3 regions of the Enterobacter sp. JH25 genome follow, and region 3 is predicted to be linked to each of the others. Evidence: predicted binding sites of a transcription regulator. Region 3 holds the regulator's gene; each other region holds the start of a gene.
What was found. Region 3 encodes CRP, which controls carbon source genes, mostly activating them, when cyclic AMP is high. Its sites were predicted from a motif close to ATGTGANNNNNNTCACAT; they were not measured.
Positions count from the first base shown of each region.

Region 1 (8,140 bases), 2.2 Mb from region 3:
CCCGGTTCTGTTTCCACACTAAAAAGCCCTTAAACACTCAATCCACGATTCTCCAGCATCGGTTCGATCCTCGGATCGTGCCCGCGCCAGTTCCGGTAAAGTTCAGCTAAATCAGTGCTGTTGCCGCGCGACAAAATCGCCTCGCGGAATGTCTGTCCGTTTTCGCGTGTCAAACCGCCCTGCTCGACAAACCACTGATAGCCATCGTCCGCCAGCATCTGCGTCCAGAGATAGGCGTAATAGCCCGCCGCGTAGCCGCCGCCGAAGATATGGGCAAAATAGCTGCTGCGATAGCGCGGCGGTACGGCTGGAAGATCCAGCCCTTCTTTTTTCAACGCGGCGGCTTCAAAGGTTTCCACGTCTTCAACGGGCTCCTGAATGCCGTGCCAGTTCATATCCAGCAGCGCGGCGCTCAGCAGTTCCGTCATGTCATAACCCTTATTAAACTGGGTCGCATTGAGCATTTTTTCCCGCAGCGCATCCGGCATCGGCTCGCCGGTTTGATAATGACGGGCAAAGTGCGCAAACACCTGCGGATGGCTGGCCCAGTGTTCATTGATCTGCGACGGGAATTCAACGAAATCACGCGGCGTGTTGGTGCCTGAAAGCGTGGCATAGCGCTGGCTGGCAAACAGGCCATGCAGTGTATGGCCAAACTCGTGGAACAGGGTAATCACATCATCCCAGGAGATCAGCGCGGTCTGCCCGTTCGCTGGTTTTTGATAGTTGCAGACGTTATAAATCACCGGACGCGCGGCAAACTCGTAAGACTGCTCAACAAAATTCCCCATCCACGCCCCGCCCGCTTTGGAATCACGCGCGAAAAAGTCGCCGTAGAACAGCGCCATGCCTTCACCCGTGTGGTCGAAAATCTCCCACACGCGAACGTCCGGGTGATAAACCGGAATATCGAAACGCTCGACAAAACGGATACCGAACAGCTGCGTGGCGGTCCAGAATACGCCATCTTCCAGCACGGTATTGAGCGCAAAATAGGGTTTAATCTGCGACTCATCCAGCGCGTATTTCGCTGAACGCACGCGTTCGGCATAAAACGCCCAGTCCCAGGCCTGCACCGTAAAACCGCCCTGCTCGTCGTCAATGACCTTCTGAATATCCGCCTGCTCCAGCGCGGCCCTGCTGCGCGCCGCAGGAACTATCCCGCGCATGAATTCGAGCGCGGCATCCGGCGTTTTCGCCATCTGATCGGCAATGCTCCAGCTGGCATAGTTGTCAAAGCCGAGCAGCTGCGCCTGTCTTGCCCGCAACGCGGTAAGCCGAAGGATCAGGTCGCGCGTATCGTTTTCGTCGCCTTTTTGAGTGCGTTCCCAGCCCGCGCTAAACAACTTTTTACGGGTCTCGCGCAGAGACAGCGCCGCCAGCGCGGGCTGTTGCGTGGTATTCAGAAGCGGGATCAGCCAGCGATCCGTCAGCCTTTTTTCTGCGGCAGCATGAGCCGCGGCAGCCATCTCCTCCGTACTGAGTCCGTCAAGCTGGTGAACATCATCCACCACCAGCCCTCCCGCCTTATTCGCCGCCAGCAGGCGCTGGTTGAACTGGCTGGTCAGGGTGGCGGCTTCGGTATTCAGGGCTTTCAGCTCGGCTTTTTCATCGGCGTTCAGACGCGCGCCCGCAAGAACAAAGTGCTGATACGTCTCCTCCGTCAGTCGGCGGGATTCGGCATCCAGCGTGTCGCGATCCTGCCAGACGGCTTCCACGCGGGCGAAAAGCGTATCGTTTAGCCAGATATCGTTCGCCAGTCCGGCCAGTTCGGTGGAGAACTGCTCGTCCAGTGCCTGAAGATAATCGTTGGTGTGTGCGGACGTCATGGCGAAGAACACGCTGCTGACGCGCGACAGCATGGCCCCGCTCATTTCCAGCGCCAGCACGGTGTTGTTGAAGTCCGGCGCGGCGCTCTGCGCGATAATCGCGTCAATGTCTGCACGCTTGAGGCGTATTGCTTCATCAAACGCCGGGCGATAGTGGCTGTCTTCTATCACATCAAAACGCGGAGCCTGATAAGGCAGCAGGCTAACGTCAAAGAAAGGGTTGTTGACCGACATCGTTTACTCCTGAGCACGGTATTTTTCACCAGAGTAGGCCAGCCTGCTCCGGCCTGCAATGGCGTCATACAAATGTTGCCTTAACGACCCGCCCGAGAGCGTGCTATGGTAGTACAACACAAAAAGCGTTGAGGAACAGTGAGATGATTATATTAGTTACCGGGGCGACAGCAGGTTTTGGTGAAAGCATCACGCGTCGCTTCGTCGCCAACGGACATAAGGTGATTGCAACGGGTCGTCGTCAGGAGCGTCTCCAGGAGCTGAAAGACGAGCTGGGCGACAGCATCCTGACCGCACAGCTGGACGTGCGCAACCGCGCCGCCATTGAAGAGATGATTGCCAACCTGCCTGCCGAATGGCGTGAAATCGACGTGCTGGTCAATAACGCTGGCCTGGCGCTGGGCATGGAGCCTGCCCACAAAGCCAGCGTGGAAGACTGGGAGAACATGATCGACACCAACAACAAAGGCCTGGTGTACATGACCCGCGCCGTGCTGCCGGGCATGGTTGAACGTAACCGTGGTCATATCATTAATATCGGTTCCACCGCAGGCAGCTGGCCTTACGCGGGCGGCAACGTCTATGGCGCAACCAAGGCCTTTGTACGCCAGTTCAGCCTGAACCTGCGCACCGACCTGCACGGTACCGCGATCCGCGTGACCGATGTTGAGCCGGGTCTGGTCGGTGGAACGGAATTCTCCAACGTGCGTTTCAAAGGCGATGACGCGAAAGCGGATAAAACCTATGAAAATGCGAATGCGCTGACGCCGGAAGATATCACCGAAACCGTCTGGTGGGTCGCGACGCTGCCGAAGCATGTCAACATCAACACGGTTGAGATGATGCCCGTCAGCCAGACCTATGCCGGACTCAGCGTGCATCGCGGGTAATTCACCCTTCCCGGCCTGCGGGCCGGGTATGTGATGACGGTTAAAAGAATGGTAGTATGTTCAGGTTAACTCTCTGAGAAATCACAACCCATGGCCGCTGAATCGCAACTTAATCCTACCCAGCCTGTAAATCAGCAAATTTATCGCATCTTACGCCGTGATATCGTTCGCTGCCTGATCCCACCGGGAACGCCACTCTCAGAAAAAGAGGTTTCGGTACGTTTTGACGTTTCCCGTCAGCCCGTGCGCGAGGCGTTTATTAAGCTCGCAGAAAACGGCCTTATCCAGATCCGCCCTCAGCGCGGCAGCTATGTAAATAAAATTTCGCTTTCGCAGGTACGGAATGGCTGTTTTGTTCGCCAGGCCATTGAGTGCGCCGTTGTGCGTCGCGCCGCGTCGCTCATCAACGATAACCAGTGCTACCTGCTGGAGCAAAACCTGCATCAGCAACGCATTGCCATCGACCGCAAACAGTTAAACGACTTTTTCCAGCTGGACGACGAGTTTCACCAGAAACTGGCGCAGATCGCCGAGTGCCAGCTCGCGTGGGATACCGTCGAAAACATCAAAGCTACCATAGACCGCGTGCGCTACATGAGCCTCGACCATGTTTCTCCGCCAGAGATGTTGCTGCGCCAGCATCACGATATTTTCAGCGCACTGGAAAAACGCGACGTGGAAGCCGTAGATAAAGCGATGACGCTTCACCTTCAGGAAATTAGCGAGTCAGTTCAGTTAATTCGTCAGGAAAACCGCGAGTGGTTTAGCGAAGAATAAAGCTTCGCCGCCCCCTTTCGGTTGCGGCGAAGTGATTAGCGGACCACTAATACCGGAATAGTGGCGTAGCGCAGGATAGTTTCAGCATTCGAGCCCAGCAGATGTGTTGTCATGCTCGGGTTTCTTGATCCAATAACAATAACGTCATATTTCCCCTCTTTGCTGAGCTGGATGATTTCATCGCGTACGTTGCCGAAACGTACTTCACAATCAATATTTTCTGGGGACACATCAAAGAGCCGTTTCAGTGCCTTCATCTTCTTATCCGACTCGGCGGTCATATACTCTTCGAACTTCTTAATATCGGCATTGAACCCCCGCAGTAACGAACGGCTGCTGTTAGGGAGAATGTTGACCAGGGTGATCGTCGCGCCTTCCGATTTCGCGAGGTTGACCGCGTGGCGTACCGCTTTATCGCTTAGATCCATTTCAAACACGTCAACAGGCATCAAAATTTTCTTATACATAAGCCTGACTCCTTTTCCGATGAAGGGTTATTTTCTGCCTCCAGAATGGCATTGTGGATATAAACAAAGCCTAAACACTTGCGTCTGGAAACTATCAATTAAGGAAAATAACTGTCCGCTTTGTAAAGCGGTGTCCTGAACCGTCAACGCCATCAGGAAATAAGAAAAAAGTGTGAGCTTGATCAAAAGCAAATAATTTCGTTTAAGAGAGGCGTATTAATAGTGCCCCGTGAACGGCAGCCGTTGAATTAGCGCCGTAACGGATAAGTGCGAGAGGAGAAAATACCATGATGACATACGACCGTAACCGAAATGCAATCACCACTGGCAGCCGCGTCATGATTAGCGGCACAGGTCAGTTCGGCGTGATTAAAGCGATCCACAGCGACGGCCTTAATGCCGAGCAGGTGCGTCGTGGTAAAACGGTTGAAGTGGAAGGATGCGAAGGTAAGTTCGAACCGATTGAGCTGATTCGCCTGGGGATGCACTAAGCTGTGCCCCGACATGCCGCCGCGAACGGCGGCATGTCAAAGCGTTAAAGCCGGGCTGCGTACTCAGCAACCGTGGCCTTCGCGCCTTTTTGCAGCAACGTTTGATAGGCCTGCATGACGGCAGCCACGAATACCGTGTCCTTCGGCAGCTCGTTACCGAAAATAGCCTCAATGCCCAACAGCGCGCTAACGCGGCTTTCACCTTCAGCGCTACCGTTTACCGCCGCCTGAATCACCGCCAGCTGCGGATCGCTCACCTCAATCGCGTTACCCTGCTCATCCACACCGCCGACATAACGCATCCAGCCCGCCACGCCGAGGGCCAGCAGCGGGAAGGGTTTCTGGTGGACAAGGTGCCAGCGCACGGAATCGAGCATGCGCTGCGGCAATTTCTGGCTACCGTCCATGGCGATTTGCCAGGTGCGGTGACGCAGGGCCGGATTGCTGTAACGCGCAATCAGCTGGTCGGCATAACGACCCAAATCCACGCCCCGCACTTTCAACGTCGGCGCCTGCTCTATCAGCATCAGCGCATGCGCGGCTGCGCGATAATGTTCATCTTCCATGCAGTCGTTAATGTGCTGATAACCGGCAAGATAGCCGAGATAGGCCAGGAACGAGTGGCTGCCGTTAAGCATTCGCAGCTTCATCTCTTCAAACGGAATGACATCAGAAACCAGCTCCGCACCGGCCTTTTCCCACTGGGGGCGTCCGGCAACAAAATTATCTTCCACCACCCACTGGCGGAACGGCTCGCAGGCGACACCTGCCGGATCGCGTACGCCAGTCAGCTGTTCGATTTTATCCAGCGTATCAGCCGTGACGGCGGGCACAATGCGGTCCACCATGGTTGACGGGAAGGTGACGTTCGCTTCGATCCAGTCCGCCAGATCGCCGTCTACGGCGCGCGCGTAGGCACAGGTCACATTGCGCATCACGTGGCCGTTTTCCGGCATGTTATCGCATGACATCACGCTGAATACCGGTAGCCCCGCCGCCTTGCGACGCGCCAGCGCCTCAACCACCACGCCCGGCGCAGATTTAGGCTGATGCGGGTTTTGCAGGTCTGCAACGATTAACGGATGATCGAACATCAGTTGTCCGGTTGCCGGGGAGTGGCAATATCCTTTCTCGGTGATGGTCAGGGAAACAATGGCGACCTGCGGCTCGCACAGCGCCGCCAGCACGGTTTCCAGCCCGTCGATCTGCGCATGCAGCGCGTTTTTGACGACGCCGACCACGCGCGCCGTCCACGCATCGGCAGACATCTCTGCCACGGTATAAAGGTTATCCTGTGCCTTCAGATCGGCGATCTGCTGTTCGCCGCCAATCAGGTTAACTTCGCAGTAACCCCAGTCGCTGCCCTGTTCTGCGGCGAGTATATCGGTGTACACCGCCTGGTGCGCACGGTGAAACGCGCCAAACCCTAAATGAACAATGCGTGCGTTGAGGCTGTCGCGATCGTATTGAGGATGCGTTGCCTTCGCCTGTAATAACCGGTTTTCCATGATTGAGACTCGTTAATTAATGAAAGCTGTGATCCACTGCCGCTTCCTTTTAAGAGCGGCAGCGCCTGCTGACTACACCAACTAGAATGGCAGTCGGAGTCAAAAAACGCTGCCATTAACCATACTGATACATCGTTTTCAGATCTTGATTTACATTAACTTTTCGCCATGTGGTGTGACATCAGTAAAAAGTTGTGTGACAGGTAACGCAAGATGTAAACCACTAGCGGCGTGAAGAGAGCGCGCCGTAGGCTACCGATTCCTTATGAGGAGCCTCCGCAGCATCTTCGGCTTCACTCAAATCGCGGTCGCGCACTTCCGGCATCAGCAACGCGGAGATCAGCCCAATCAGCGAGTACGCCACCAGCATCACCACAATCGGCCACCAGGACCCGGTCATGTTGCAGAAGATCCCCGCCAGCACCGGACCAAAGCCTACAGCTACCAGCCCGCCCGCCTCTTTCGAAATAGCCATGCGGGTAAAGCGGTTCCGCGAACCAAACATCTCTGCCATGGTGATGTTTTCCAGCGCGAACAGCCCGAGCACCGCAAAGTTATGAATAACGATGATAGAGAGCATAATCACGCCCGGCGCGTAACTCTTATCGACGATAATCGACAGCATCGGGTAAGCCAGAATAATGGCTGAAATGTTAAGGAGGATATACGGCAGACGGCGCCCCACTTTATCGGACAGCCAGCCCAGCAGCGGGATGGAGAGGAAGCCGAGAATCGAACTGATCATCAGCGCATCGGTTGGGATCGCCTTATCAAACAACAGCGTCTGCACCAGATATCCGGCAAGGAAAGTCTGAATCAAACCTGAGTTGCCGGCCTGACCAAAGCGCAGCCCCGTCGCCAGCCAGAACGATTTGCTCTTAAACATCGCGCCTAATGAGATATCCTGCGCAGCAACCGGCGCAATGGTTTCAGCGTCGTTAACCTTCTCAAACACCGGGCTCTCTTTAAGGTTCATACGCAGCCAGATGGCGAAGATCATCACCACCACGCTGGCGAGGAACGGCACGCGCCAGCCCCAGGCAATAAGTTCTTCACGATCGAGGGCAAAGAACATCACGGCCCAGATCGCCGTGGCGCTCAGCGTCCCGCAGTTGGTTCCCATGGCCACCAGCGAGGAGATGATGCCGCGTTTACCCTTCGGCGCGTACTCCGCCAGCATGGTACCTGCGCCGGAGATTTCTGCCCCCGCGCCCAGCCCCTGAATAATACGCAGCGTCACCAGCAGCACCGGTGCGAAAATCCCGATCTGCGCGTAGGTTGGCAGGACGCCGATTAAGGTGGTGCAGATCCCCATCATGGTGATGGTGATAAACAGCACCTTTTTGCGGCCAATTCTGTCGCCCATTCTGCCGAAGATAAATGCCCCGACGATACGCGCGATGTAGCCTGCCCCATAGGTCCCCATCGCCAGGATCAACGCCATGGCCGCGGACTGTTCAGGGAAGAAGATTTCATGGAATACCAGCGCGGCGCCAAGGGAGTAGAGCTGGAAATCCATAATATCCAGCACTTAAAGAAGGTTCTGAGTTGAGGTGAGTTAAAAGCAGGTCTCAAACAAAGCATTAGCGCAAGATGAATCACTACCTTCAGAGGTTTTGAGTTGTTTTGCGCTAATTTTTTGCCCCATACATGCCCCATCAAACCACCCTGTCGTCTTCGATCACGCTGTTGATGAAGAACGTCACCCGCCCCATCACCTCAACCTCTTCCGCAGCCTCCCCCTCGATCGCTTCGCCATCATCCGTGATTAACGCCCGACCCATGACCCGGGCAAACTGAGTTCGACCGCCGGACAGAATCAGCAGAACCTGATTCTGTACCAGTCTGGTGCACGGCTCGATAACCGCAAAGCCAGACGAGGTTTCGAGGATGCGGCTGTCCATGCCGATCCCGCAGATAATTTCCGGAGATAAACGCGGTGCT
Region 1 covers NZ_CP091319.1:2,063,505-2,071,644, reverse strand. The annotation lists gene dcp (peptidyl-dipeptidase Dcp) at 30-2,063, opposite strand; gene ydfG (bifunctional NADP-dependent 3-hydroxy acid dehydrogenase/3-hydroxypropionate dehydrogenase YdfG) at 2,207-2,953, shown strand; gene L2Y28_RS10085 (GntR family transcriptional regulator) at 3,044-3,730, shown strand; gene L2Y28_RS10080 (universal stress protein) at 3,766-4,197, opposite strand; gene ydfZ (putative selenium delivery protein YdfZ) at 4,485-4,688, shown strand; gene L2Y28_RS10070 (mannitol dehydrogenase family protein) at 4,733-6,196, opposite strand; partial or broken gene L2Y28_RS10065 (MFS transporter) at 6,420-7,724, opposite strand; gene L2Y28_RS10060 (hypothetical protein) at 7,855-8,140, opposite strand, start outside.
Region 1: a site for CRP is predicted at 4,368-4,385, ahead of ydfZ (putative selenium delivery protein YdfZ). Genes of this name have one in related genera too.

Region 2 (8,140 bases), 770 kb from region 3:
TCTTCTCCAGCCCCGGTTTCTGGCGCGGCAAAAAAACGTACTCCCCGGCCAGCGAAGCCTATCTGAAAAACCCGGAATTCTGGGAAAAGATGAACAACGGCTGGGATGAGTTCAGTATCCCGAAAGAGGTTGCCCGCGCGCTGATCGCCATGCACGTAAAGCGCGGCGACAGCATTTACTTCGTGACAGGACGTAGCCAGACCAAAACCGAAACCGTCTCGAAAACGCTACAGGATGATTTTCTGATCCCGGAGGCCAGCATGAATCCGGTCATTTTTGCCGGGGACCAGGAAGGGCAAAACACCAAAACCCAGTGGCTGGAAAAGAAAAATATCAAGGTGTTCTACGGTGATTCAGATAACGACATCACCGCGGCGCACGACGTGGGAGCAAGAGGCATCCGGGTGTTACGCGCCTCGAACTCCACCTACCGACCGCTGCCAATGGCCGGTAAATTTGGCGAAGAGGTGATCGTTAACTCCGAATACTGATGCATTAACGGCGGGGTGAATGCTTTTTTAAGCAAATCTCGCCGCGCGGGTTTTACCTTTCGCTTTCTTGCTGCACACTTAGAAAGATTCATCTTTCAACACGGAGCAGCACATGTGGTATCAACAGACCCTGACCTTAAGCGCAAAACCACGCGGATTTCACCTGGTGACGGACGAAGTCATCGGGCAAATCCGCAACCTGTCGCGCGTCAAAACGGGTTTGCTGCATCTGCTGCTTCAACACACGTCTGCTTCTCTCACGCTCAATGAAAATTGCGATCCCACCGTCCGGTCTGACATGGAGCGGCATTTTCTGAAAACCGTCCCGGATAACGCCCCGTATGACCATGATTACGAGGGGGCGGATGATATGCCTTCGCACATCAAATCCTCTTTGCTGGGGGTCTCGTTGATGCTGCCGGTCCACAACGGACGGCTGCTGCTGGGAACGTGGCAGGGGATCTGGCTGGGAGAACATCGCATTCACGGTGGTTCGCGTAAAATTATCGCAACGCTACAAGGGGAATAAAGATGACAATTTCGGAGATACTTCAGTACTGCATGAGCAAGCCGGGCGCAGAACAGAGCGTTCACAGCGACTGGAAAGCCACGCAGATCAAAGTGGGTGATGTGTTGTTCGCGATGGTAAAAGAGGTTGAGGGACGTCCTGCGGCATCGCTGAAAACCAGTCCTGAACTGGCCGACTTACTGCGCCAGCAGCACGATGATGTCAGGCCAAGCAAGCATCTGAATAAAGCACACTGGAGTACGGTGTTTCTCGACGGCTCGCTGCCAGATTCGCAAATTTACTACCTGGTAGATGCGTCGTATCAACAGGCGGTAGAACTGCTGCCGGAAACGATCCGACAGCAGCTCTCCGTGTAACGATTACAGCAACGGTTTGAGGAAGCGCGCGGTGTGCGAGGCTTCGCACTCTGCAACGGTCTCTGGCGTACCGGAGACGAGGATTTCACCGCCGCCGCTGCCGCCTTCCGGGCCGAGATCGACAATCCAGTCCGCGGTTTTAATCACGTCCAGGTTGTGCTCAATCACCACGATGGTGTTGCCCTGATCGCGCAGCTGGTGCAGCACGTCCAGCAGCTGCTGGATATCCGCAAAGTGCAGGCCGGTGGTCGGCTCGTCCAGAATATACAGCGTCTGACCGGTTCCGCGTTTGGACAGCTCACGCGCCAGCTTCACGCGCTGCGCTTCACCACCGGACAGCGTTGTCGCTGACTGCCCCAGACGGATATAGGTCAGACCCACATCCATCAGGGTTTGCAGCTTACGCGCCAGCGCAGGGACGGCGTCAAAGAACTCGCGCGCCTCTTCGATAGTCATATCCAGCACTTCGTGGATGGTCTTGCCTTTGTACTTAATCTCCAGCGTTTCGCGGTTATAGCGCTTGCCTTTACACTGGTCGCACGGCACGTAGATATCCGGCAGGAAGTGCATCTCAACCTTGATTACGCCGTCGCCCTGGCACGCTTCACAGCGGCCGCCGCGCACGTTAAAGCTGAAACGTCCTGGCGTGTAGCCGCGCGAACGCGCTTCCGGTACACCCGCGAAGAGTTCACGGACGGGCGTAAAGACGCCAGTATAGGTCGCCGGGTTGGAGCGCGGGGTGCGGCCAATCGGGCTCTGATCGATATCGATAACCTTGTCGAAATGCTCCAGCCCCTGAATGTCGCGGTACGGTGCAGGCTCGGCCAGCGTCGCGCCGTTCAGCGCCGTCTGCGCAATCGGGAACAGCGTATCGTTGATCAGCGTCGATTTACCGGAACCGGACACGCCGGTTATGCAGGTAAACAGCCCGACAGGCAGCGTCAGGGTCACGTCTTTCAGGTTGTTGCCGCGCGCCCCGGTTAGCTTCAGCACTTTTTCCGGGTTCGCCGCCACGCGCTGTTTTGGCACTTCAATTTTGCGCTTGCCGCTCATGTACTGGCCGGTCAGCGACTCGGGCACCGCCATAATGTCTTTCAGCGTCCCTTCTGCCACCACCTGTCCGCCGTGCACGCCAGCGCCCGGGCCGATGTCGATCACGTGGTCTGCGGCGCGAATGGCGTCTTCGTCGTGCTCAACCACAATCACCGTGTTACCAAGGTTACGCAGGTGAACCAGCGTGCCGAGCAGGCGTTCGTTGTCGCGCTGGTGCAGGCCGATAGACGGCTCATCCAGCACGTACATCACGCCGACTAAGCCCGCACCAATCTGGCTCGCCAGACGGATACGCTGGGCTTCACCGCCGGAGAGCGTTTCAGCCGATCGGGAAAGCGTCAGGTAGTTCAGGCCGACGTTCACGAGGAACTTGAGGCGATCGCCGATCTCTTTCAGCACTTTTTCGGCGATTTTCGCGCGCTGGCCGGAGAGCTTCAGGTTGTTGAAGAAGTCCATCGCGTGGCCGATGCTCATGTCTGAGATGGTCGGCAGCGCCGTGTTTTCGACAAACACGTGACGCGCTTCGCGACGCAGACGTGTACCCTCGCAGGTGGCGCAGGAGCGGTTGCTGATGAACTTCGCCAGCTCCTCGCGCACCGCGCTGGATTCGGTCTCTTTGTAGCGGCGCTCCATGTTGTGCAGCACCCCTTCGAACGGGTGGCGACGCACGGAAGTGTCACCGCGATCGTTCATGTACTTGAACTCGATGTTCTCTTTGCCGGAACCGAACAGGATCACTTTATGTACGTTCGCGCTCAGGCTGGCCCACGGGGCTTCAACGTCGAACTTATAGTGCTCTGCCAGCGATTTCAGCATCTGGAAGTAGTAAAAATTACGCTTATCCCAGCCTCGAATGGCGCCACCCGCCAGCGACAGCTCCGGGTTCTGGATCACGCGGTCCGGGTCGAAATATTGCTGAACGCCGAGGCCGTCACAGGTCGGGCACGCGCCCGCTGGGTTGTTGAACGAGAACAGGCGCGGTTCCAGCTCGCGCATGCTGTAGCCGCAAATCGGGCAGGCGAAGTTGGCGGAGAAGAGCAGCTCTTCCGCTTTCGCATCGTCCATGTCTGACACCACCGCCGTGCCGCCCGACAGTTCCAGCGCCGTTTCAAAGGATTCCGCCAGACGCGTCGCCAGATCTTCACGTACCTTAAAGCGGTCAATCACCACTTCGATGGTGTGTTTCTTTTGCAGCTCCAGCTTTGGCGGATCGGACAGGTCACACACTTCGCCATCGATACGGGCGCGGATATAGCCCTGGCTTGCCAGGTTTTCCAGCGTTTTGGTGTGTTCACCCTTACGCTCTTTAATGATTGGCGCCAGCAGCATCAGGCGTTTGCCTTCCGGCTGAGACAGCACGTTATCCACCATCTGGCTGACGGTCTGGGCCGCCAGCGGAACGTCATGATCCGGACAACGCGGCTCGCCCACGCGCGCATACAGCAGACGCAGGTAGTCATGGATTTCGGTAATGGTACCGACCGTAGAACGCGGGTTATGCGATGTGGATTTCTGCTCAATGGAGATAGCAGGAGACAACCCTTCAATGTGGTCGACATCCGGTTTTTCCATCAGCGACAGGAACTGACGCGCGTACGCCGAGAGCGATTCAACGTAACGACGCTGTCCTTCGGCATACAAAGTGTCGAAAGCCAGTGAGGATTTGCCAGACCCCGAAAGCCCGGTCACGACGATGAGTTTGTCGCGAGGGATTATGAGGTTGATATTCTTGAGATTGTGGGTGCGGGCGCCCCGAACTTCGATCTTATCCATTCACCTTTCCCGGTTGGAACACGGATTGCCTGATTTGTTTGAAGGACAAACGGCTGTCAGAAACGGCTAATTATGACACAAAATGACCTGTTTGAATATACAGTATTGGAATGCATTTTCTGATTCACTGTGTAACAATGTCGAGTCCGCGAGAGAACTCTGGAACATGCTACGCAACTATCAAAGTGTCGCATGGAAATGGTACACTCGCGCGTTTACACTATTAAGAAACGTATTCAGGAGACACGAACATGGCCAGCAGAGGCGTAAACAAGGTGATTCTCGTCGGTAATCTGGGCCAGGACCCGGAAGTACGCTACATGCCGAGTGGTGGCGCAGTTGCCAACATTACGCTGGCTACTTCCGAATCCTGGCGTGATAAAGCGACCGGTGAAATGAAAGAGCAGACCGAATGGCACCGCGTTGTGCTGTTTGGCAAACTGGCTGAAGTGGCCGGTGAGTATCTGCGTAAGGGTTCTCAGGTCTATATCGAAGGCCAGCTGCGTACCCGCAAATGGACCGATCAATCCGGTCAGGAAAAATACACCACGGAAGTGGTGGTCAACGTAGGCGGCACCATGCAGATGCTGGGTGGTCGTCAGGGCGGTGGCGCACCGGCAGGTGGCGGCCAGCAGCAGGGCGGTTGGGGTCAGCCTCAACAGCCTCAGGGCGGCAATCAGTTCAGCGGCGGCGCGCAGTCTCGTCCTCAGCAGCAGTCTGCTCCGGCACCGTCTAACGAACCGCCAATGGACTTCGACGACGATATCCCGTTCTGATATCCAGACGCGTGAAACACAAAAAACCCAGACAATGTCTGGGTTTTTTATAACAGGCTATCAGGTAATCACCATCGGCCAGTCTGGCGGAGTGTGGCTCATGGCTTCAACCATCACCACTTTAATGTTTTCCCAGACGGCGGCCATATCCACCAGCGTAATGCCGAGCAAACCTGTCGCGAACCAGCATGCGGCACCCAACCCTAACAGGGTGCTAATCACAGCAAGACCTGCGTAGTCGGACTTTCGGAACTGAATGTTTAACGTGCTGGCCAGGAACATCAAAACCGCGCTCAACAACGGCCAGCGCAGGAGCACCATGCTGGTGGTAATGGTTGCCATAAAACCCATCCTCGACAAAACAGACGAACTGGAATGAAACAATGTTTCTCGTTACATAAGATGTGTGAACTATATCACATTTGCTGTTTTATTCGCCAGTATCGTATGAGGTAAAAGTGGGTTTATAACCGGGGAAAATATATCGTACTCGCTCAGATCGGCGCTTAGCCGGAATTTTTATTTTTAATTCATTCAGATAGCAAAACCTTTGCAAAACACCCTCGGCTGTATAGCGTTTACAGCAGTATGTCTATGGATTATGCTTGTGTGGAACAATAAATGTACCCGCAAAAATAATTCATCACATTGAATTATTTGGATTTTTATTCTTTTTTAACACTCAGCATACTCTTTGATTCCGTGGTCTTATTCTTTTATTCAGATATGAGTTATTGCGGTTGCTCTCTCGATTAATGACCTGCGAAAAGATAATGAAAGAAAAAAGACGCGAGATTATTAACGACAGCATGCAGGCTCTGCACGCCCTGGCGAAGCTGATGCCACAACTCAACGCGCAGTGTTCGCCGGTTGAAATGCTGGAAATCATCAACAGCGCACTGGGGGCAAATCTCTCGTGGGTCAGTGTCGAATCCGCAGACGGGCCGCGCGTGGTTTGTGCCGGCGACGTGACGTGTCACGCCTTCAACGTGGCGGATTTTCTTGCCAGCACCCTGTTGCAACGGCATCACCGCGCCTGGCGCGTTATCTACTGGAAAGAGCATATTGGCCGGGCGGTATTTTCCCCTCAGCACCCGGGCTATGCGCGGCTGCAAAGCGGCGTGCTATGTAAACTCTCAGCGCATGGCAGACAGTGCAGTGGTTATTTCTTTTTGGCTTTTAATGAAAAACTGACCTCGTTGCCGATATTGAAAAATATCGTGGTGGTATTGGTCGAGAAGCTAAAAGATTATTTTGATGACATCATCGTGCGGGAAAAAACAGCGCAAGAGATGCAGCGCGTCGTCACGCAATATAAAACTTTATTTGAACGTGCTCCGGTATTGATGAACGCCTTTGACAGGCATAACCGGTGTGTATTGTGGAACGCCGAATGCGAAAAAGTCTTTGGCTGGAGTATGACTGAAATCGGCGAGCACCCCGATCCGCTGGCCCTGTTTTACCCGGATCCCGAGGAGCGACAGCGCGTGCAGGAGTCGGTTCGTTTCGCACCACTTAAGGATATGTACGAATGGCACCCGGTGCGTAAAGACGGGACGCCGTTAACCATCCTCTGGTCAAACATCCTTTTACCGGATAACTCCATTCTCAATATTGGCCTCGATATCACCGAACGTAAAAAAGCAGAACAGCAGCTGACCGTCAAAGCCACCACGGACGATCTGACGGGCTGTCTGAATCGCTCGACAATTTTACAGCGGCTCAAAATGGCGCTGGCAGCCAGTTCGCCGCAGGATGTCAGTAGCCATTTCTGTCTCCTGATGTTCGACCTCGATTATTTCAAGCAGATCAACGATCGGTGGGGACATCAGGTTGGCGATGCGGCATTGATTCACTTTTGCGACCGTATTCGCGAAGTGAGCCCGGCCGGGTCGGCACTGGGACGGGTAGGAGGCGAAGAGTTTGTTCTTCTGCTGGCGCGTACGGATGGTATGGCCGCTACGTTGCTCTCTTCCCGGCTGCGTGCCGCGCTGATCTCAAAACCGCTGCGTGTGGGCGATAAAACGCTGGTACTCTCTTTCAGCGCCGGGGTGGTTGAAGTCTGTCAGGGGCAACGGGATACTTCTGCCATACTGATGCGTGCCGATCAGGCATTATATGACGCCAAGCGTACGGGAAGAGGAAAAACGGTTCTGGCGTCTGATTATTTATAAATCAGCATAAGAACAAAGAGCAGGCTATTTCAGCCAACAAATTTTCCACACCTGTCGCGGGTAATTATTATCCTTATCAGAAACGAAATGAATACTTTTAGTTTGGCTTACGGGAAAATATTATCGGCATCACGAATTTTAGGATTTTTAATACCAAAAGTCAGTTGCTAACTTCCCATGATTCATGCAACGTAATCACCTGTTTATCAAAGCAGCCGGTCTTCATTGCTACAGGCGTACAACATGCAGGGATACAGAGCGGGAAATGAATCGTAGCGCGCGGCGCAAAATGCTCAAAGCGGTCGGGATTATCATGGTAGTTATGCTGCCGGTGATGCTTGCGCTATGGTTTGCCCAGCTTAGAGCCGTGTCGGAAATCAGCGCTCAGCTGCGCACGTTTGCTGAACTTGCTTTAAACAAAACTGAACGGGTTATTCAACAGGTTGATATGGCCCGGGAAGACGCAGAAAAATATCAGGGTAAAGTGTGTACGCCGGAGCATCGTCAATATATGTTGAACGTTTCCCGCGGTCGCCTTTTTGTTGCCGATTTAATTTATGCTGAAGGCCAGGACTTTCTCTGCTCGACCCTTTTTACACCGGATCATCCTTACATCATCCCCGCTGCCAATTACACACGTAAACCCGACGTTGCTATCTATTATTTTCGCGATACACCATTTTTTAATGGTTATAAAATGATATATATGCAGCGCGGAAATTATGTCGCAGTGGTCAACCCGCTTTCGTACAGTGAGGTGATGTCAGACGATCGTTCCCTGTCGTGGGGAGTGTATGACACCGTCAGCAATGCATTCTTTTCTGTGAGTCAGAAAGCCAATATTTCTTTATTGCATTCGATGCTCCGACATCAGGAAACGACTTTTCAGAAAGATGACCGTTTTTATACGATCGTAAAATCAGAGCAGCGTCCCATTGCGGCCATCGTTTCAACCTCCAATGCCCGTTTTTATAAAACGCTTTATCAT
Region 2 covers NZ_CP091319.1:322,272-330,411, forward strand. The annotation lists gene aphA (acid phosphatase AphA) at 1-491, shown strand, start outside; gene L2Y28_RS01560 (secondary thiamine-phosphate synthase enzyme YjbQ) at 604-1,020, shown strand; gene L2Y28_RS01565 (MmcQ/YjbR family DNA-binding protein) at 1,023-1,376, shown strand; gene uvrA (excinuclease ABC subunit UvrA) at 1,380-4,202, opposite strand; gene ssb1 (single-stranded DNA-binding protein SSB1) at 4,454-4,978, shown strand; gene L2Y28_RS01580 (YjcB family protein) at 5,039-5,320, opposite strand; gene L2Y28_RS01585 (sensor domain-containing diguanylate cyclase) at 5,752-7,152, shown strand; gene L2Y28_RS01590 (EAL domain-containing protein) at 7,418-8,140, shown strand, end outside.
Region 2: a site for CRP is predicted at 5,383-5,400, ahead of L2Y28_RS01580 (YjcB family protein). Genes of this name have one in related genera too.

Region 3 (8,140 bases):
CATGTGGGCTCACACGGCTCCACTTACGGCGGTAATCCGCTGGCGTGCGCCGTGGCGGGAGCGGCGTTCGACATCATTAATACGCCGGACGTCCTGAATGGCGTGAATGCGAAACGCGCCCTTTTTGTGAAACATCTTCAGCAGATTGACGAACAGTTTGATGTCTTCAGTGAAATCCGCGGGATGGGACTGCTGATCGGCGCCGAGCTGAAGCCTCAGTACAAAGGCCGCGCGCGCGATTTCCTGCACGCCGCCGCGCACGAAGGCGTCATGGTGCTCAACGCCGGGCCGGACGTGATGCGCTTCGCGCCGTCGCTGGTGGTGGAAGACAAAGACATCGAAGACGGGTTAACCCGTTTTGCTGCGGCGGTGGCGAAGATCGTCAGAGGCTAATACGCGGTTCGTTTTAACCGGCGCGTTAACCAAATCCCGTGATGCGGACGCTGACGCCATGCCACCGACGAAATGGTGTGCATGGTGTTGAGATGCCCGAGAACGCGCTGTAAATGCTGCTCAAGGGTGCTCATCGGCCCGTGGGTCAGCGTCTCCGGCGCTTCCAGAATGTTCGAATCCCCTGACTCGCCCGGAGCGTCGTACTCCAGACGCTGCTGACAGCGCTGGAGGGCAATTTCACACGACTGCAAATAGCGCTGCGCCAGATCCGGCGTCAGCATGGTGTGCTCGCGCGCCAGCGTGGTCATGGCATTGATGTGTTCGACGATAAACTGGCTGTGCGTGACCCACAGCTTCATGTCTGCCAGATAGTGCGAGTTGAAGCCCGGCTCCTGCATGGCCTGGTTAAGGGAGTTGAACAGGGCATTATGCGCCTGGTTGACCTTCATGCGCTCGTAGGCCAGCGGAGACGGCTGCGGGTCGTCGCTCAGGATCAGGCGAATGGCCTGCTGATCCGCCTCCAGCGCGTCGTGGGCGTTTTGCCTCAGTAATCCACTTTGCCACTGCGGCCACAGCCAGACCATGCCGCCAAAGGCGATCAGGCAGCCAATCAGGGTATCGACCAGGCGGGCAATAATTAACTGATCGGCGTTGAGCGTAAGCAACTGCAGGGTGTACACCGCCGTTACCGTAAAGCCCACCGTCGCCCAGCCGTAGTTTTTACGGATGATCAGATAACTCACCATCGTAATCGCCAGCATGCCGACCAGCGTATACCCTTCCGGCACGTGGAAGTGCAACGTTACGCCCGCGATAATCAGCCCCGCCATCGTGCCGCCCGCCCGATGCAGAATGCGCACCCGCGTGGCGCCATAGCCGTTCTGGGTGACAAACAGCACGGTCATTAAGATCCAGTAGGGTTTCGGCAGGTGCAGGGCCATTCCCATCAGGCTGGCGATGCTGAGCATGACGCTAATTCTTGCGGCGTTGCGCAGGGCGGAAGACTTCAGTGACAGGTAGCTTTTGAGCGCAGGCAGCAACGGCAGTCGTTTTTGCTTATCGGCCATCAGGTCCCGGGTATAAAGCGGGCGCTGGGTGCGCAACACCCGGGCGATGCGGCTGAAATGCCAGGCGGCAAACTGCCCGACCGGGTTATCCGCGTGCTGACGCGCAATCTTTTCCAGCGCGCCGAGCTGTTTGTCCATGTTAAAGCGCGTCGGATAGCGGTGATAGAGGATATCGTCAGCCAGCACCCGCAGGCGCGCCGCGACGGTCTGCGCGTTCCAGCGGATCACCGCTTCCGCATGGCTGCGCTCCACCAGCTTTTGCACCTCTTCCGGATTATGAAGGCTGACGGAAATATGCTCCTGCAAATCCAGCCCGACCTGGAAGGTACGCAGCAGCCGCTTATATTCATGATTTTTGTTGGCGGCAAGCATGTGCAACTGCTGATAGCACTGGCTGATCAGATCCACCACTTTTTGCTGGCGTGCCAGCAGCGGCGGCAGGGATTTTTCCGGGTCGGTATGTTGCGTGAGCAGGGTGTATTTTGCTTCGCAGTATTCAGCAAGCTGCACGTAGAGCAGGCTCAGGGATTCGCGAAGCGGCTGTTCCCGCCACAACCAGAACCAGAACCAGTTAAACAGCCCGTACCACAGCGTGCCGAGGGCGTAGATCAGCAATGGCTCCCACACCGGCATATTGCCCGCAAGGCTTAAGGTGAAGATGGCGGCAATCAGCGACGCGGGAAGCAGGCGGGCGTGCAGCGAGCTGATTTCAGCGGTTACGCCAAGCGTCATCGCCAGCACGGTCAGGATCAGCGGCAGAGGAATGTCGCGGGCCAGTAAGAGTTGCACGGCAAGGCTACAGCCGGCAAACAGGCAGCCGCCAATAATCAGGCGTTTGAAAAAGCGTTTATGCGGGGTGTCCAGACCGGCAATGTTGCAGCAGGCGGGCACGAGGGAAAACAGCAGGCCTTGCTGAAGATGTCCGAGGATCAGGCCCACGGCCACGGGAAGACACAACACCAGCGTTTGTCGCAGTGCGTAGTTAACTTCCGGGTGATAGATCAGCCTGCGCCACATAAGGAGTAGAGACAAAAACGGCGTGCCACCCTGCGGCGGCACGCCGTTTTACCGGAATTAACGGGTCCCGTAAACCACGATGGTTTTACCGTGGGCGGAGATCAGGTTCTGGTCTTCCAGCATCTTCAGGATACGGCCCACTGTTTCACGGGAGCAGCCGACGATCTGACCGATTTCCTGGCGGGTAATTTTAATTTGCATACCGTCAGGGTGGGTCATGGCGTCTGGCTGTTTCGCCAGGTTCAACAGAGTCTGCGCGATACGACCGGTCACGTCCAGGAAGGCGAGGTTACCCACCTTCTCAGAGGTCACTTGCAGACGGCGTGCCATCTGGGAAGAAAGACGCATCAGGATGTCAGGGTTGACCTGAATCAGCTGACGGAATTTCTTGTAAGAAATTTCAGCCACTTCACATGCTGTTTTTGCACGAACCCAGGCGCTACGTTCCTGGCCTTCTTCAAACAGGCCCAGTTCACCGATAAAATCGCCCTGGTTCAGATAAGAAAGGATCATCTCTTTCCCTTCTTCATCTTTGATCAGCACGGCCACCGAGCCTTTAACGATGTAATACAACGTTTCCGCTTTTTCACCCTGGTGAATCAGCGTGCTCTTTGATGGGTACTTATGAATGTGGCAATGAGACAAGAACCATTCGAGAGTCGGGTCTGTTTGCGGTTTGCCAAGCACCATGCGCTGTTATCCTCTGTTATAAGCTGTCACCAGAGTCATAAGATGCATCCGGACTCTGGGGTTGCAATCGAATTCTTACCCATACCTGGGAAGTCGGCTGTCGTAACGTTTCGCAGCCAGTAAAGTTTGATGTCCTCTGCATACATGTGTAACGTCAATGTATTACTGTAGCATCCAGAGTGTTTTAGCATAGCTTTCGCCGCGTGTCTCCTGGTGTCTCGCTTCAGCATGACGCAGGTCGCCTTCCGTTGCGAGAAATGTAACGTACACGTAATCTGTCATAAAAAATGCAACGTTGGAGTGAGTGAATATGCAAGCGCGTGTGAAATGGGTTGAAGGGTTAACGTTCCTGGGCGAGTCTGCTTCCGGGCACCAGGTTTTGATGGATGGGAACTCCGGCGATAAAGCTCCAAGCCCGATGGAAATGGTGCTGATGGCGGCAGGTGGATGCAGTGCGATCGACGTGGTGTCGATCCTGCAAAAAGGCCGTCATGACGTGACCGATTGTGAAGTGAAGCTGACGTCAGAACGTCGCGAAGAGGCGCCACGTCTGTTCACGCATATTAATCTGCACTTTATCGTCACCGGCAAAGAACTGAAGGATGCGGCGGTCTCGCGTGCGGTTGACCTGTCAGCGGAGAAATACTGCTCTGTGGCGCTAATGCTGGAGAAAGCGGTAAACATCACCCATTCGTATGAAGTGATCGAGGCTTAATTTTTGGCGGGTGGCGCTTCGCTTACCCGCCCTACAAAAGCACGCCCGTAGGCCCGGTAAGCGCAGCGCCACCGGGCAAAACAACTCACGCGATTTGCTTTCCTTCCATCAGCCGCTGCACCAGCGGTGTCATGATCAGCTCCATTGCCAGCCCCATTTTTCCCCCGGGCACCACTAACGTATTCATGTGCGAAATAAACGAACCCTGTAGCATCGCCAGCAGCCAGGGGTAATCAATGCCTTCCAGGTTGCGGAAGTGGATCACCACAAAGCTCTCGTCCAGGGAAGGGATGCTTTTTGCCGCGAACGGGTTGGAGGTGTCCACGGTGGGGACGCGCTGGAAGTTAATGTGGGTTCGGGAGAACTGCGGCGTCAGGAAGTTGATGTAATCTTCCATGGAGCGCACCACCGAGTCCATGACCGCCTCTCGCGAATGGCCGCGCTCGCTCATGTCACGCGTCAGCTTCTGGATCCACTCAAGGTTAACAATCGGCACCACCCCCACCAGCAAATCCACGTGGCGCGCCACGTCGTGCTGAGGCGTCACCACGCCGCCGTGCAATCCTTCGTAAAACAGCACGTCAGTCGGTTCCGGCAGCGGCTGCCAGGGCGTGAACGTGCCGGGGACCTGGTTCCAGGGCACGGCTTCATCGTAGGTGTGGAGATACTTGCGGGACTGCCCGGTACCGCTTTGCCCGTATTCACGGAAGGTTTGCTCCAGCAGGCCGAAGTCATTCGCCTCCGGGCCAAAATAGCTGATGTGTTTACCCAGATCGCGCGCCTTGCGGATGGCCATATCCATCTCCGGGCGCGTGTAGCGGTGAAAGCTGTCGCCCTCTACCTCTGCCGCCCGTAAGTTAAGCTGGGCGAAAATCTTGCGGAAGGCGAGGCTGGTGGTAGTGGTTCCCGCCCCACTCGAACCCGTAACGGCAATAACCGGATGTCTGGCAGACATAGCAACTCCCTGACTGGAAAAGTGTAAAGATCAGCCGTGAAACGCGTTGCGTGGCATGATATTGACCGTCTCATGCAGTTCGGACCATACCAGCACCACGTCGCCGCTTTTAAGCTGGCGCTTCACATCGCTGACCTTTTGTTCAAGCGAACGTTCATGTTCACCATAATCGGTGCCTTCGCGCAAGACAAAGCTTTCAATCAGATTATCGAGCGTGTCGGGAGAGAGATCCTGCCAGGGAATAATCATTTTTTACCGTCCAGATAGGCCGTTAACCAGTCGGGTATACGCGTCTCAAGCCACATTTTTGGCCGACGCAGCGTGCCGCCAACAAAGCCCACGTGCCCGCCGAACTCAGTGAGCTGATACTCCACGTTATCCGGCAGATAGTCAGGGGCGGGGATCGAGTGATGATCCATAAACGGATCGTCTTTGGCGTGGATAATCAGCGTGGGTTTCGTGATTTGATTCAGTAAAGGCATGGCGCTGCACTGACGGTAATAGTCAATCGCATCGGCAAAGCCGTGAATTTTAGAGGTGATCAAATCATCAAACTCGCGCAGGCGCTTCACGCGTTTGAGCTGTTGCAGCGTCACAGGCAGCGTATCCGGATAGGCCTTAAGTTTACGTGCGGCGTTGGCTTTCAGCAGGTTGAGCAGGTAGCGCTGATAGACCCGCGAAAATCCCTTTTCCATATGATAACTGCACTGCTCCAGCATAAAGGGCGCAGAGACAATCACCGCCGCATCCAGCGGCACCGCGTCGCTCTCCTTCGCCAGCAGGCAGGCCAGCATATTCCCGCCCAGCGAATACCCCACCGCTGCCGTTGGTGCCTCGCCGAAATTGTCTCTTAGCCAGCGCAGGAACCAGGAGCCGTCCTCGGTTTCACCCGAGTGATAAATGCGTTTCTGACGGTTAGGCTCGCCGCTGCATCCGCGAAAATGCATCACCACCCCAAGCCAGTCGCGGGCTTTCGCCGCCTCAATGAGACCGTGTGCGTAAGGGCTGTGCAGGCTGCCTTCCAGGCCGTGAAACACCACCAGACGGGGTTTATGTCTGGCCCGATCCGGATCTTCGCTCCAGGCGAGATCCAAAAAGTCACCGTCCGGCAGGTCAATGCGCTGCCAGTGGGGGTTGAACTGCACCTTGCGGCGGATCAGGCGCGGCAGCATGGTTTGCAGGTGAGGGTTAGCCACACCGCGCATGGGCACGAACTCTGCGCTCTCTTCGGCTGCAATGTCGAAGTCTGAGGGAATGATTTGGGTCATAAGGGCGATGCTGATTCTTGTCAGAAATTAACTATACCTTCCGAATTGTACCCCGTTTAGCCCGTTTTTCCGAAACATGAACTGATCCCGATCACATTTCTTTACCTTGATTATTACTCTCAGGCTAATGATTACGTCCTACGCTTAATTGATGCCTTTCTCACCAGAGCGCACACTTTACTCAACGTTAAGCAAATCAGAATGATGTGCTGAATCAGGAGGTTAATAATGTTATCTGGGCAAACACCCACCCGGCAATGGAACACCCGACGCAGCGAGAAAGCGCGTCGTCTGGCGTCCGTACCGGTGCAGGGCAAGGTACTGCCAACCGGCGATCTTGTCGCCATGCTGGAAAAACTGATCGCACCAGGCGACAAAGTCGTTCTGGAAGGCAACAACCAGAAGCAGGCGGATTTCCTTTCCCGTTCACTGGCCGAAGTGAACCCGCAAATCGTGCACGATCTGCATATGATCATGCCGAGCGTGGGCCGCAGCGAACATCTGGACATCTTTGAGAAAGGCATTGCCCGCAAGCTCGACTTCTCCTTCTCCGGTACGCAAAGCCTGCGCATTTCGCAGCTGCTGGAGGATGGTCAGCTCGAAATCGGGGCGATTCACACCTACATCGAACTCTACTCACGTTTATACGTCGACCTTTCGCCAAACGTGGCGCTGATTGCCGGTTTTAAAGCGGACCGTAAAGGTAACCTCTACACCGGGGCGAGTACCGAAGATACCCCGGCGCTGGTGGAAGCCGCCGCGTTCCACGACGGCATCGTCATCGCACAGGTGAACGAGCTGGTGGACGACGAGTGCGACCTGCCGCGCGTCGATATTCCGGGCTCGTGGATCGATTACGTGGTGGTGGCGGACAAGCCGTTCTTTATTGAACCGCTCTTCACCCGCGACCCGCGCCTGATTAAACAGGAACACATCCTGATGGCGATGATGGCGATTAAAGGCATCTACGCTGAACACCAGGTGCAGTCACTGAACCACGGGATTGGCTTTAATACCGCAGCGATCGAACTGCTGCTGCCAACCTACGGCGAACAGCTCGGACTCAAAGGCAAAATCTGTAAACACTGGACTTTGAACCCGCATCCAACGCTGATCCCGGCCATCGAAAGCGGCTGGGTGGAGAGCGTCCACTGCTTCGGCGGCGAGCTGGGGATGGAAGAGTACATCCGCGCCCGTCCGGACGTGTTCTTTACCGGTGCTGACGGCTCCATGCGCTCTAACCGCGCCTTCTGTCAGCTGGCTGGTCAGTACGCGGTCGATATGTTTATCGGCTCCACGCTACAGGTTGATGGTTACGCTAACTCCTCAACCGTGACCCGCGGCCGTCTCTCCGGCTTCGGCGGCGCACCAAACATGGGCCACGATCCGCACGGTCGTCGCCACGCCACACCGGCCTGGCTGAACATGATCACCGAGCCTGACCCGATGCAGCGCGGTAAAAAGCTGGTTGTGCAGATGGTGGAAACCTTCCAGGCGGGCGTGAAGCCAACCTTCGTGGAGAAACTCGACGCCGTAGACGTGGCGAAAGCCTCCGGCATGCCGCTGGCGCCGGTTATGATTTACGGCGATGACGTCACCCACGTGCTGACGGAAGAGGGGATTGCTTACCTCTACCGGGCAAAAGATCTGGAAGAGCGTCGCGCCATGGTCGCCGCCGTGGCGGGTATCACCGATATCGGTCTGGGCGTTGATGCCAAACGCGTGGCGGAACTGCGCCAGAGCGGCAAGGTTGTGTATCCGGAAGATATTGGCATTCGTCGTACCGATGCCACCCGCTCTCTGCTGGCTGCGGGCAGCGTGGCTGACCTCGTTGAGTGGTCCGGCGGCCTGTATAACCCACCTGCGAAATTCCGGAGCTGGTAATGAAACTTCTGCCCCAGATCCAGGTTGAAGGCGGTGCCGAATGGCTGGCGCGAACCGCCACGCAGTGTCTGATTGACGAAGCACGTTTAAGCCCGAAGCCCGGTCTGGTGGACAGCCGGGGGAACGGCGCGCATCACGATTTATCGCTTGC
Region 3 covers NZ_CP091319.1:4,262,517-4,270,656, reverse strand. The annotation lists gene L2Y28_RS20635 (aspartate aminotransferase family protein) at 1-393, shown strand, start outside; gene L2Y28_RS20630 (YccS/YhfK family putative transporter) at 390-2,477, opposite strand; gene crp (cAMP-activated global transcriptional regulator CRP) at 2,535-3,167, opposite strand; gene L2Y28_RS20620 (OsmC family protein) at 3,478-3,882, shown strand; gene L2Y28_RS20615 (phosphoribulokinase) at 3,968-4,837, opposite strand; gene L2Y28_RS20610 (YheU family protein) at 4,868-5,086, opposite strand; gene L2Y28_RS20605 (hydrolase) at 5,083-6,105, opposite strand; gene mdcA (malonate decarboxylase subunit alpha) at 6,334-7,989, shown strand; gene L2Y28_RS20595 (triphosphoribosyl-dephospho-CoA synthase) at 7,989-8,140, shown strand, end outside.